DNA from 3 places in the Planococcus alkaliphilus genome. Region 3 is predicted to be linked to each of the others. Evidence: riboswitches for the same ligand, from Rfam matches in the RefSeq annotation. Region 3 holds a riboswitch; each other region holds the start of a gene.
What was found. Region 3 has a riboswitch for S-adenosylmethionine ahead of AC2EXB_RS17580 (cyclase family protein). Riboswitches for the same ligand answer to the same signal wherever they lie in the genome.
Positions count from the first base shown of each region.

Region 1: another riboswitch for S-adenosylmethionine. It lies ahead of AC2EXB_RS13980 (aminotransferase class I/II-fold pyridoxal phosphate-dependent enzyme); the one in region 3 lies ahead of AC2EXB_RS17580 (cyclase family protein).
Region 2: another riboswitch for S-adenosylmethionine. It lies ahead of AC2EXB_RS04205 (transporter substrate-binding domain-containing protein); the one in region 3 lies ahead of AC2EXB_RS17580 (cyclase family protein).

Region 1 covers NZ_CM168060.1:2,619,894-2,624,047, reverse strand. The annotation lists gene ystJ (NADP-dependent malic enzyme) at 1-1,224, shown strand, start outside; gene AC2EXB_RS13980 (aminotransferase class I/II-fold pyridoxal phosphate-dependent enzyme) at 1,331-2,506, opposite strand; SAM riboswitch class I at 2,611-2,716, opposite strand; gene AC2EXB_RS13975 (antibiotic biosynthesis monooxygenase family protein) at 2,925-3,230, shown strand; gene AC2EXB_RS13970 (hypothetical protein) at 3,227-3,598, shown strand; gene AC2EXB_RS13965 (cobalamin B12-binding domain-containing protein) at 3,603-4,154, shown strand, end outside.
Region 2 covers NZ_CM168060.1:805,526-809,679, reverse strand. The annotation lists gene AC2EXB_RS04215 (NAD-dependent epimerase/dehydratase family protein) at 1-953, opposite strand, end outside; gene AC2EXB_RS04210 (DUF4256 domain-containing protein) at 1,132-1,689, shown strand; SAM riboswitch class I at 1,789-1,897, shown strand; gene AC2EXB_RS04205 (transporter substrate-binding domain-containing protein) at 2,028-2,876, shown strand; gene AC2EXB_RS04200 (amino acid ABC transporter permease) at 2,937-3,620, shown strand; gene AC2EXB_RS04195 (amino acid ABC transporter ATP-binding protein) at 3,636-4,154, shown strand, end outside.
Region 3 covers NZ_CM168060.1:3,377,608-3,381,761, reverse strand. The annotation lists gene AC2EXB_RS17585 (ABC transporter permease) at 1-1,160, shown strand, start outside; SAM riboswitch class I at 1,232-1,333, shown strand; gene AC2EXB_RS17580 (cyclase family protein) at 1,429-2,175, shown strand; gene AC2EXB_RS17575 (hypothetical protein) at 2,311-2,655, shown strand; gene AC2EXB_RS17570 (hypothetical protein) at 2,715-2,948, shown strand; gene AC2EXB_RS17565 (hypothetical protein) at 3,015-3,221, opposite strand; gene AC2EXB_RS17560 (hypothetical protein) at 3,173-3,511, opposite strand; gene AC2EXB_RS17555 (DUF2975 domain-containing protein) at 3,626-4,108, shown strand; gene AC2EXB_RS17550 (helix-turn-helix domain-containing protein) at 4,118-4,154, shown strand, end outside.

The sequences.
Region 1 (4,154 bases), 760 kb from region 3:
GACTCTTTGCAATTGCATCTGCAGCATAAAGGGAAGTTGGAAGTCCGGTCAAAAGTGGCAGTAGAAAATGGACGCGATTTAAGCCTCGCTTATTCTCCAGGAGTGGCTGAACCGTGCAAGGAAATTGCGCAGGATCCGGCCAAAGTCTACGACTACACGATGAAAGGCAATACAGTCGCCGTTGTCACAGATGGCACTGCTGTACTCGGACTTGGAAATATTGGTCCGGGAGCTGCCTTGCCTGTCATGGAAGGAAAAGCTGTGCTTTTTAAAGAGTTTGCCGGAGTGGATGCTTTTCCGATTTGCCTTGGAACAACAGATGCCGAAACCATTATCCAGACGGTAAAATTATTGGAGCCTGGATTTGGTGGTGTGAATTTGGAGGATATCTCAGCACCGGCTTGCTTTATCGTGGAACAGCGCTTAAAAGAAGAGATGAATATTCCTGTATTCCATGACGATCAGCATGGAACCGCCATTGTTACTTTAGCTGGCTTGGTCAATGCGCTAAAATTGGTCGGCAAAGAAATTGCCGACACGAGAGTCGTTGTGAACGGAGCAGGCGCTGCGGGGATTGCTGTGGTCAAGCTTCTTCATAAATTCGGCTTTAACGACGTAATTATGTGCGACACAAAAGGTGCGATTTTCAAAGGCCGAGCTTATGGAATGAACCCGTTTAAAGAAGAAGTTGCAGAGATGACCAACTCCGAACGCAAGGCAGGTTTGCTCCATGAGGTCATTATTGGCGCGGATGTTTTTATCGGCGTTTCTGCAGAAGGTGCATTAACTGAAGAAATGGTGAGAACCATGGCGGAAGGTCCTATTATTTTTGCGATGGCAAATCCGAATCCTGAAATCTTGCCGCATGAGGCTAAGCGTGCAGGAGCCAAAGTAATCGGTACAGGACGGTCGGATTTTCCAAACCAAGTGAATAATGTATTAGCTTTCCCAGGCATATTCAGAGGGGCGTTAGATGTGCAAGCCAGTGAAATCAATGATGCGATGAAAATTGCAGCGGTTGAAGCCATTGCCGATTTGATTGAAGAAGATGAACTCCACGAGGATTATGTCATTCCTGCTCCTTTTGATCTGCGCGTGGCTACAGCAGTTGCCAAAGCGGTAGCGGCTGCCGCAATCGAAACAGGCGTTGCCAACTATGCTGCTTGCCCAAATCAGATTGATGAAACCGCGGAAAACTTAACCGCAGTGATTGTGAGAGAATAACAATATATATAGAAGAAAGCCGTTCATCTTTTGTAAAGGTGAACGGCTTTTTAGGTTGTGTAGAAGCATGAGAAAACTTGATGTCTGTCCGGGTTCGTATCTTGCTTTATTTAGTTAATACAGGTTGTAGGCTAGCTTCGCGTACTTTTTTTAATGCTTGTTCGAGATCTTCGAGCAAGTCATCAGCATATTCCAAACCAACGGACAATCGCAGCAAACCGTCGGTGATTCCTCGCTGCTCACGCTGTTCTTTTGGCATAGATGCATGAGACATGGTCGCTGGGTAGGAAAGAATTGTTTCAACTGCCCCGAGCGATACTGCGAAAACCGGAATTTGCAAGCTGTCGACGAAAATTTTGGCTGCGGCTTTATCGGCGAGGCGCAGGGACAGAACTGCACCTGCTCCACGTGCTTGGCGTTCATGTATCGGATTTCCCGGATGGAAACGGAAACCGGGGTAATATACTTCTTCTACTACGGGATGGCTATGCAAATAATCGGCAATAATTCGAGCTGATGCGGACGACTGTTTCATACGGGCACCAAGTGTTTTAATGCCTTGGATAAGTGAATAAGAATCTTGCGCCCCTAAAATCGAACCGAATGTGTTTTGGATAAAAGCGAGCCGGCTGCCGAGCTCTTCGTCTTTTGTCACAGCGAGTCCGGCAATGATGTCACTATGGCCGGAAAGGAATTTTGTAGCGCTATGCAAGACGATGTCTGCTCCAAGGTCAAGTGGGTTTTGATAAAGAGGCGTCATGAATGTATTATCGACAAAAGTTAAACAATCGTTCGCTTTTGCAAGTTTAGCTGCGATTTCAATATCTGTGATGTTCATCACCGGGTTAGAAGGTGTTTCAATATAGATGACTTTTGTATTTTCGCGGATGGCAGCGGCCATCTCACTGAGATCGGTCATATTGACGAATGTGTAGTCGATATTGAATTTATTCAGCACTTCTGTGACGAAACGATAAGTTCCGCCGTAGACATCTTCAGAAACGAGAACATGGTCTCCGGCAGATAAAAGCATGAAAGCAGAGGAGATCGCAGCCATGCCGGAAGAAAAGGCAAATCCACGGGTGCCGTTTTCGAGTTTCGCAATCGTTTCCTCTAATTTTTGACGCGTTGGATTGCCTGAACGGCTGTAGTCGAATGGTCCGAACTCATCGATATTGGGCTGATGATAAGTGGAAGACAAGTAAATAGGGACGTTGACTGCCCCTGTTTCTTTGTCTACGCCAGTTGAATGGATAAAACGAGTCTCTAAATGATTTGCCATCATGAAAACCTCCTATTAGTTGTAGAGAACGGTTCTGGTTAATGCATAGAAAAACGGGGCTTTCTTCAGCAAGAAGAAAGCCCCGTTTTATAGGGAACGCGTTCTTCTCATCTTTAAGGCATATGCCTTTTGGAATTAGCACCGTGGCCTTCGTCAGGCTGGTTGCTGAGACATCAAAGGGCCAAATCCCTCCATCTCTCTTGATAAGAAATAAATAATATGAAGTTATGGGTGGTGCGATGTCTTCAAGCTTAAACCATCTCACCAGAAACTGCAAGAGAAATTGTGAAAATATTCTTTTAAATGGAAAAAACGTTTTAAGATTTAAACGCTTTATAGGCAAATGGGCGATTTCTTTTAATTCGAAAGACGAAAGGTTATAATGGATATTAACACTTTATTTCAAAGGGGTAATCTGATGTATATTGTGACATCCACTGTTGTGGTGCCTGAAGAGAAGACTCAGGACCTCATTGATATTTATCGCAAACGTTCAAGACGAGTAGATAAAGCTCCTGGATTCCATTCTTTCCGGCTGATCCAGAATACAAAGAAACGCAATGAATTGACTGTCCACTTGGAATGGCATTCAAAAGAGGCCTACATGGAATGGGTAAGAAGCAATGAGTTCAAGGAAATCCATGATCTCGAAAAGCATTATCCGGACAAAGCGCTTGCCGGCATAGTGCCAAAAGTCCATCAGTATGAGGTGGTGGCAGAATGAAGCAAGATTTAAAGAAGCAAATTGCCAAAAGCATCGCGATTCAAATATATGAAGCATATCCAACCCTATGGGATCGTTTTGGAGAACACGGATTTGACCATACCGAAAAAGACAATATGCATCATCTCGACCATTTGGAGACGGCGTATGGTTTGAACGATAGACAGGTGTTTCTTGAATATACATTATGGCTGGAAAAGGTATTAACGAGCCGAAATATCGAGTCAGACTTGATCATAGATAATTTTGAAAGACTCATTGGATTATTGGATGCAGAAGTTGAACTGAAAGAAAGAGAATTTATGCAACAATGCCTTCAAGAGGCGATCGATTTGTTGAAAGGCAGCAATTTGAAGAAGGGAGGTTGATCAGATGATCCAACCAACCGAATTAGCCGAACTTTTTTTACAAGGCAACGACCGGGAAGCGCTGGTGCAAGTTCAGCAATTTCTCGACAGCCATAACCGGAAAAAACTTTTTGATCAGCTATTAACACCTGCCATGTACCATATCGGTGAGTTATGGGAAACGAATACCATTTCAGTGGCAGATGAACATCTTGCTACGGCGATTTGCGATTTTGTCGTTTCGATAATTGATAAGCGTGGAGAAGAAACGCATTCTTCAAAACGGAAAGTCATGGTATTAGGGCCTGAGGGTGAAGAACATTATATCGGATTGAAGATGGTCTCAAGCCTTTTCCGTGAAAACGACTGGGTTGTCCATTATTTGGGGCCGAATATGCCGCTTGACCATGCTATAGAAGCGGCCAATCGCTGGCAGCCAGACACCATCGCTTTATCAGCGGCGCTTGTCTATCGTCTGCCAACTTTAAAAGCTTATATCAAAAGTTTCAAAGAGCTGGCGCATGCTCCTGCAATCATCGTCGGTGGCCGAGCGGCTGCATTTGAAAGCAGCCGCATC
Region 2 (4,154 bases), 1.1 Mb from region 3:
CGTTCAGCCGTTTCCCTTGTCATTTCCCATTCGCGGATGGCGCGAATGGTCTCAGTGAGCGGGCGGAACCTTAATCCGGCCTGTAAAGCTTTTTGGATATCCACTCCAAGAAAGCCATTCATGTACATACTGTCTGGAATCCACAGCGGCAATTCGGACCACCCTTCCACTTTGTGGCCCAACAGGAATTGCTCATCCACCCAAACAAAATCCGCATCACTCTTAAGGGTGGTCTTACATTCCTCCAAGAATTTCTCCATCGTCAGTGTGGAGTCGGGGCCGGTCGCATTAAATGTGCCTGTCCGTTGTTCTTCGACCAGCCGGAGGATCCATTCTGCCAAATCCCGGACGTCGATAAACTGGATTTCCTTGTCTCGCCGCCCCGGCGCCAACACCTCACCGCCTTTTGCTACGCGGTTAACCCAGTACGTAAAACGGTCCGTAAAATCATGAGGCCCGACGATAAGTCCCGGCCGGATATTCAGGGCACCTTCCGGAAACGCACGTTCCACTTCTTGCTCACACAAAAATTTCAACTCACCGTAATGTTCATTGATGGCAGCTTCCGCCTCTTTTGTTTTCAATTCTCCCAGCTTTTCCGCTGAAAGCCGGCCGACTGCGTGTTCTTCATTTATCCCCGGAGATTCTAAATCGATGTAAACCGATGCGCTTGAAATGAATGTGTAATGTCCTACGGATTTTGCCAGCAGTTCCGCAGATTCCTGAACGGACCATGGAAGATAGCCGGATGTGTCAATAACGGCGTCCCATCTCCGCCCTCTCAACGCTTGTAAATCCCCGTACCGGTCGCCGGTCAACTTTTCCACTTCTGGAAACAAATCCGGATTCGCTTTTCCTCTATTTAATAAGGTCACTTCATGGCCGCTGCTGAGAGCCGCCTCGGTCAGAAATCTCCCCAAAAAACGGGTCCCTCCAAGGATCAAGATATTCACATACACTCCTCCTTCAATTTACTGAATGAAAAACGATCTGCTTTCCTGCTTCTTTTATTCTGCAAAAGCTCCAGACAATCCTCTACTGAAAATAAAATAGATGCACCTCTCCAAAACCCTGCTGCTTTCTTATATACTAAAACCAACAATAGCAAGATCCATTAAAGGAGGAATTAGCATGAGCAAGCAATTATCACCCGAACAACGCGAAGCATTTCTCAACACGTTAAAAGAGCGGTTCGAGAAAAACATCACCCGCCACGAAAATTTCGAATGGGCCAAAATCCAGGACAAACTGGAAGCGAATGAAGACAAATTATGGTCGCTCCATGAAATGGAACGGACTGGCGGCGAACCGGATGTTGTGGATTATGATGCTGCAGCGGATGAATTCATTTTCTTCGATTGCTCCGCAGAAAGCCCGACTGGCCGAAGAAGCATTTGCTATGACCCGGAAGCATTGGAATCGCGCAAGAAAAACAAGCCTGAAAACAACGCGGTCGGCATGGCGGCGGACATGGGCATTGAATTGCTGACAGAAGAACAATACCGAAAGCTGCAGTCGTTAGGGAAATTCGATATGAAGACATCGAGCTGGGTGCAGACTCCTGCTGAAATCAGAAATCGCGGCGGCGCCCTTTTCTGTGATTTCCGCTACGGGCAAGTGTTTCTGTATCATAACGGAGCGGATTCGTATTATGCCGCTAGGGGATTCAGGGGATCGTTGAACGTTTAACAACTTCTAATAAAAAATAAGATGAGATTTATCAGAATTTTGTGTTGACGGTAAAATATAATGATGATACAGTTGTCAACATAGTTTAATAGCAATTTGTTCTTATCATGAGAGGTGGAGGGATTGGCCCTACGAAACCTCGGCAGCGGGCTCACTTTAGAGCACTGTGCCAAATCCAACAAGCTTTGATTAGCTTGAGAGATAAGAAGAGCAGAATATCAATGTGATTTCGCATGCCTGCCTCTTCTTATAGAAGAGGCTTTTTGTTTGCCCTCATATCTGGACAATTCTATTAACTTAAAACCAAGTAAACCAATAGAAAAGGAAGGTGCAAAGACATGAAAAAGACCAAACAGCTTTTATGGCTCGTCGCAATTACAGTAATCGGTTTATTTCTAACCGCATGCAGCAGCAATGAATCTTCAAATGAAGTGAATGCTTCAACAGAAAACAAGGAACAGAACACTTGGGATCGAATTGAAGAAGCAGGCAAAATCGTTGTCGGCACAGAAGGGCTTTACTACCCGATTACATATCACGATGAAGAAACAAAAGAATTAACAGGATATGATGTAGAACTTGCTCGTGCCTTAGGAGAAAAGCTTGGATTGGAAGTTGAATTCAAAGAAATGGAATTTGACGGATTGCTGCCAGCTCTTCGCAATGGCCAAATTGATATTGCCGCGAATGATTTTTCGATTACCGACGAACGCAAAGAGATATTTGATTTCACGATTCCAGTCAAGCATTCATATGGTTCAGCCATTGTCCGTGAAAGTGACAACTCCGGCATTGAATCAGTAGAAGATTTGAAAGGCAAAAAAGTCGGGGGGTCCGCGACAAGCAATTACTCAAAATTTGCTCAAGAACAAGGGGCTGAAGTGATTGTCTACACAGGCTCTGACACGGTGCTTCCAGAAATCGTCAGCGGCCGCGTCGATGCTACGCTAAATGACTATCTTGTCTTGTTGCGCTCACTTGAACAATTTGATAAACCGGGATTGAAACTGGCTGAAGATGTTAGATTCTCATTCAGCAGCAGTGCTATCGTAATGCCGAAAGATAGCCCGGAGCTGAAAGAAAAACTTGACGGTGCTATTGAGGAGCTTCTTGCTGATGGCACATTGAAAGAAATTTCAACTAAATTTCTTGGTGCTGATGTAACACAGCCGCTTGAAGAAGAATAAAAATTTTTTGAGGAATCCTCGGATTCCTCTTTTCTAGATACTAAGTAAAGGAGTCTTCCAATGGCCGACTTTAAATGGGAATATCTTTTTAATGTAGAAATCGCAATTGATTCTCTTCCTTTTATTCTGGAAGGAGCTTGGCAAACCATTTTGATTGCACTGGTCAGCCTAGTATTTGCTTTGATCCTCGGTTTATTTGTAGCTCTTGCCCGAATGAACCGCTTTATCGGACTGTCTCTCCCAGCCCGGCTTTTCATCTCCTTTATGCGGGGCACTCCGCTTTTGGTGATGCTGTTTATCCTGTATTTCGGCTTTCCCATGATCGGCATTGAAATGCAGCCGCTTACTGCTGCCATTATCGGCATCAGTATTCATTTTTCTGCCTATACGGCCGAAATTATCCGTTCTGCCATTTCTTCTGTATCGAAAGGACAATGGGAAGCTGCTGAGACGCTTCGGATGAGCTATTGGCAAACCATGACGCGCATCATTCTGCCGCAGGCGACTCGTATTGCTTTGCCTCCGCTATCGAGCACTTTCATGGATATCATCAAAGGAACTTCGCTAGCGATGGTCATCACTGTTTCTGAAATGTTCTACCGCGCCAAAGTGGTGGTCGGGCAAACTTATGAAAGCCTAACCTTATATATTCTCGTGGCACTCATTTACTGGTCCATTTGCATCCTTGTCACCTTGCTTCAAGATTATTTAGAGAAAAAAGCAAACCGCTATGTCACTGCCTGATAGGAGGTTCCCAAATTGATCAAAGTTGAAAATTTAAGCAAGCAATTCAAACAGGTAGAAGTCCTGAAATCCATTTCATTGGAAATAAAAAAAGGCGAAGTTGTCAGCATCATTGGCCCATCCGGTTCTGGCAAAACAACCTTACTGAGATGCCTGAATCTCTTAGAAACGCCTTCAGGCGGTTCACTTCAAATCAATGATGTCCATGTTTCATTCACTGGGAAAACACCAAGTAAAAAGCAAAAAGTTGATGTTCGCCAATTTTCTGGTATGGTCTTTCAGCATTTTCATTTATTTCCGCATAAAACCGTGATTGACAACATTATTGAAGCACCGCTTGTCGTGCAAAAACGGAACAAGCAGGAATTGGTGCGTGAAGCAGAAGGATTGCTGGAAAAAGTTGGACTATTGGAACATAAAAACCAGTATCCGGAACAATTGTCGGGCGGCCAAAAGCAACGGGCGGCGATTGCCCGGATTCTCGCACTGAAACCGGATCTCCTATTATTTGATGAACCGACTTCTGCACTAGAT
Region 3 (4,154 bases):
TGAAAAGCAAATCGTTTATCATTGGCTTGTTCCTGACACCGATTATTTTCCTGGCCTTCTTCTTGCTGCCGGACCTGTTTCGTTCAGACGACGAACCGGCCGCAACGAAAGTCTACGTCAACGACGAGCTTGGGGTCTACGAACAATTGGAAGCTGCTGCAGCCTCGACCGAATGGCAGCTGGAAGAAACGCAAATCGCCGAACAGGAAGCGGAAGCTGCGCTTGAAGTAGAAGACGCCGCATACGTCTTCATCAATGAACAGTCGGTTGAAAACGGCAAAGTCACGGTCTATACAAACGAAGAGACCGATTCGGGATTCATGGAGGAAGTCCAAGTGCTGAGCGGACCGCTGCAGATGATGCAGATCGAACAGCTTGGATTGACGCCGGAAGAAGCGGGAATGGTCGCGCAGGGCATCGTCTTTGAAGACGCTTCTGTTGAAGCGGACGAAGGCGGACTGTTCAGCGAAGGGATGCTCGAACGCATCATTCCTGGCGCTTTCGCCGCTGTTGTCATGCTGTCGATCGTCTTCACGGGAATGGCGATCTTCCAAAGCGCGTCGCAGGAGAAGAAAGATAAAATCGCCGAAATCATCCTGTCGTCTTTGACGCCGGCTGATTTGATGCAAGGCAAGATCATCGGCTATTTCGTCCTCGGCATCATCCAGCTGATCGTCTATGTCGCGATCATCCTGCCGGTGCTGCTGTGGAAAATCGATATGCCGATCATGGAATACTTGCTCGTGCCGGAACTGGCCGTCTTGCTGCTGATTGCGGTGCTCGGCTACCTCTTGTATGCGGCACTGTTCGTCGGTATCGGCGCCACAATGGCCGACATCTCGACCGCCGGAAACTTCCAGGGGCTTGTCATGATGCTGCCGTTCAGTCCGTTCCTGTTCATCGGTCCTGTATTCAGCGACCCGAGCGGATTCTGGGCACAGCTCGGAAGCTACATCCCGTTTACATCACCGGGAGTCTTGATCTTGCGCCTATCGCTTCTTGAAGAATGGCCATGGGTGGAAATCGGCATCGCTGTCGCCATTCTTGCCATCAGTGTCTGGGTCTTCATGAAGCTTGCAGGAAAAGTCTTCAAGACCGGAATTCTCATGTACGGCAAGAACGCAACACCGGGCGAAATCTGGAAATGGATTCGCGCTTAAAAAGAATTCAAAATAGATTGACTTTTCACTTGGCCGATTGTAGGATTATGGATAACTAATTGAATATAACTTTCTTATCAAGAGAGGTGGAGGGATTTGGCCCTTTGAAGCCTCAGCAACAGACTGCAAAGTACTGTGCTAATTCCAAAAGCGTTCAAGCTTGAAGATAAGAAGAGAACTTTGACCTTCATCTGCCAAACCCTCTTCTTAATCCAGGAAGAGGGTTTTTAGTTGCCCTCTATCCACAAACCCCAAGGAGGAATTTACCATGCCCATCAAAACACTCGAAACAATCGAAGCCATCAACTTACTGAAACAGAAGACTTGGGTCGACTTGACTCATGCATTCGGTCCCGACTCGCCGCATTTCTCGGCATTTGAAGATGCGAAATTCGATACTTTGTTCAACCACGACGACGGCTTCTTTGCCCAGCGCTTCACATTTCCCGGGCAATACGGAACCCATCTCGATGCACCGATCCATTTTGTCCGCGATGCCCGCTATCTTCACGAACTGGGGCTGAAGGAACTTGTTCTTCCGCTCGTTGTCATCGACAAGTCAAAAGAAGCGGAAGCAGACCCTGACTTTACGTTAGGGGTTGACGGCATTGAAGCGTTCGAAGCCGTACACGGCAAAATCGAAGCTGACACGTTCGTCGCGCTGCGCACGGATTGGAGCAAACGCTGGCCGGACAAGGAAGCCTTCGACAATAAAGACGAAGAAGGCAATAGCCATGCACCCGGCTGGTCCGTTAACGCATTGAAATTCCTTTTTGAAGAACGGGGCGTACGGGCAGTCGGCCATGAAACGTTCGACACCGATTCTGCCATCGACTACCGCAGAAACGGCGCGCTCCTCGGCGAGTATTATGTACTCGACCAAGACACCTATCAAGTCGAGCTGCTTGCAAATCTCGATCAGCTGCCGGCAAAAGGGGCCGTAATTTTCAACATCGTCCCGAAAGCGGACAAGGCTTCCGGCTTTCCAATGCGTTCGTTTGCAATCTTGCCGTAAGAAATAGAATCTTTGACAACAGACAGTGTATCCATGCTGTCTGTTTTTGAATCCAGACAAATGAAAGCGCTCTTACATCTTCTAATATTTTCAATTATAATAAGATTATGCTGAAATAGAGGAGGGGTTTCATAGATGAATCCGAGTGAGACTTGGCAGTACATTTTAACGAAGGCAAACAGCAGGTCATTTGAAATCCCTACAACGCCGCAAAATAAACGAATACCTAAATGGTTTTCTGTATCAAGAAATGATGAATATATTGTGGTTGCTAATGCTAAAACAAATTTGCCGAGCGTAAGCCTGAAAAATGAAAGACGTATTACTTTCGGTGATTTTGAATCGATCTTCGATTACTATGAAATCCGAAAAAATGGAGCGAAAGGAATCAGTAAAGAAGTAGCTGCAAAATCCATGAATTCTGCCTATATCTTTGCATTGATTGATGATGCATATAAAACAGCTGCGATTTCAGTTTGATTTTTTAGCTGGACAAAAAATGTTTCCATATTCCATAACAAACGAAAAGGGGTGACGGGATGGGAAACAAGAGCCACGGCTTAAAGCACGGCTGGACATTCATTGCACACAAATCCTATAAGATTTTTTCAAACGCCAATGCCTATGTCGTCATTGACTACGAGAACGACATCGTCCTCCAGTTTTCCGTCACAGATGCCGACCTGGAAATCGTCACCGCCAACTGGGGCCTTAACTTTAAAATTATCCTGGGATTCAAGACGATCAAGATTTTGGATTTCCCGGAAGAGTGATTCGAGTGAAAATAAAATTTGTATGAAAACGCCTGACACATTGCTGTCAGGCGTTTCTTGTTGGTGTTAGTCGTAAACCGACAGTTTCCCGGCATATTGCGCACTTCCGCGGTCAGCCAGAAGGTTGACTTCGATCAAGTAATCACCCGTTGTGCTGGGCAAAGTAAATGCCAGATCTTCGACTTCAACCGCTGTTTCTTCGCCGCCATGCCACAAACGGACACTTAAACTTTGAAAATCAAAATCTCCGTGTTCAAAGAGCAGGTCAACCATTTCGCCCGCCACAAACGCATTTCGGGCTGCTCGTCCGCAAACGCCAAAAAGTCTTCCACTTCTGTATCAATCCGTTTATTTTCCGGTCCCAGCCAATCGACATCCGCTTCTGCAAGTTCGTCCCATTCGACAGGAGCGCTCCCGGAAAGGGTGATGCCAGGCGGCGTAAAATCGTAATTTTCCCCGATGCAGCCGGACAAAGCAACCAGCAGCAGGCTTAAAATCATCCATCGTTTCATCGTGCATCTCAGTTCTTTTCTTCTATTAATAAACGGGACTGCTTTATCCACTAAAAAGTTTCCGCATGAAATGAGAGGGGAATAAAACGCTAATCAACATTTATTTATTGATTTACGATAAATAATATGCTAAGTTCAATGTAATAACAAACGAGTGAGGTGTTTTTGATGAAACGGGAAACAATCTTTTTGAAGCTGGTCATAGTCCTGATGGCGCTGCCGGCTTTGGCCATCTCTATTTTCGTCGTGCCGCCGATGACCGGTTTTGTCGGTGAGATCCTGCCGAAATGGGCGTTCCTGCAATACGTCTTTATGCTTGCTTTATACGGTTCAGCCATCGCTTATTTCGCAGCGCTCTACCAAACGCTGAAGCTTCTGGGGTATATTGATAAAGGCATCGCTTTTTCGGAACGGTCGGTAAAAGCGCTGAAGAACATCAAATACTGTGCACTGACGATTACCGTGCTGTTCATCTTGAACTTGCCGATTATCCTGTATACGGCGCAGATAGATGATGCACCGGGCCTTGGGGGCTTGGGGATGATCATCACTTTCGGAGCGATTGTCATTGCGGTTTTTGCTGCGGTGCTCCAAAAGCTGCTGCAAAATGCCATCGATATAAAATCTGAAAACGATTTAACTGTGTGAGGTGCAACTATGGCGATTATTATCAATATTGACGTGATGCTGGCCA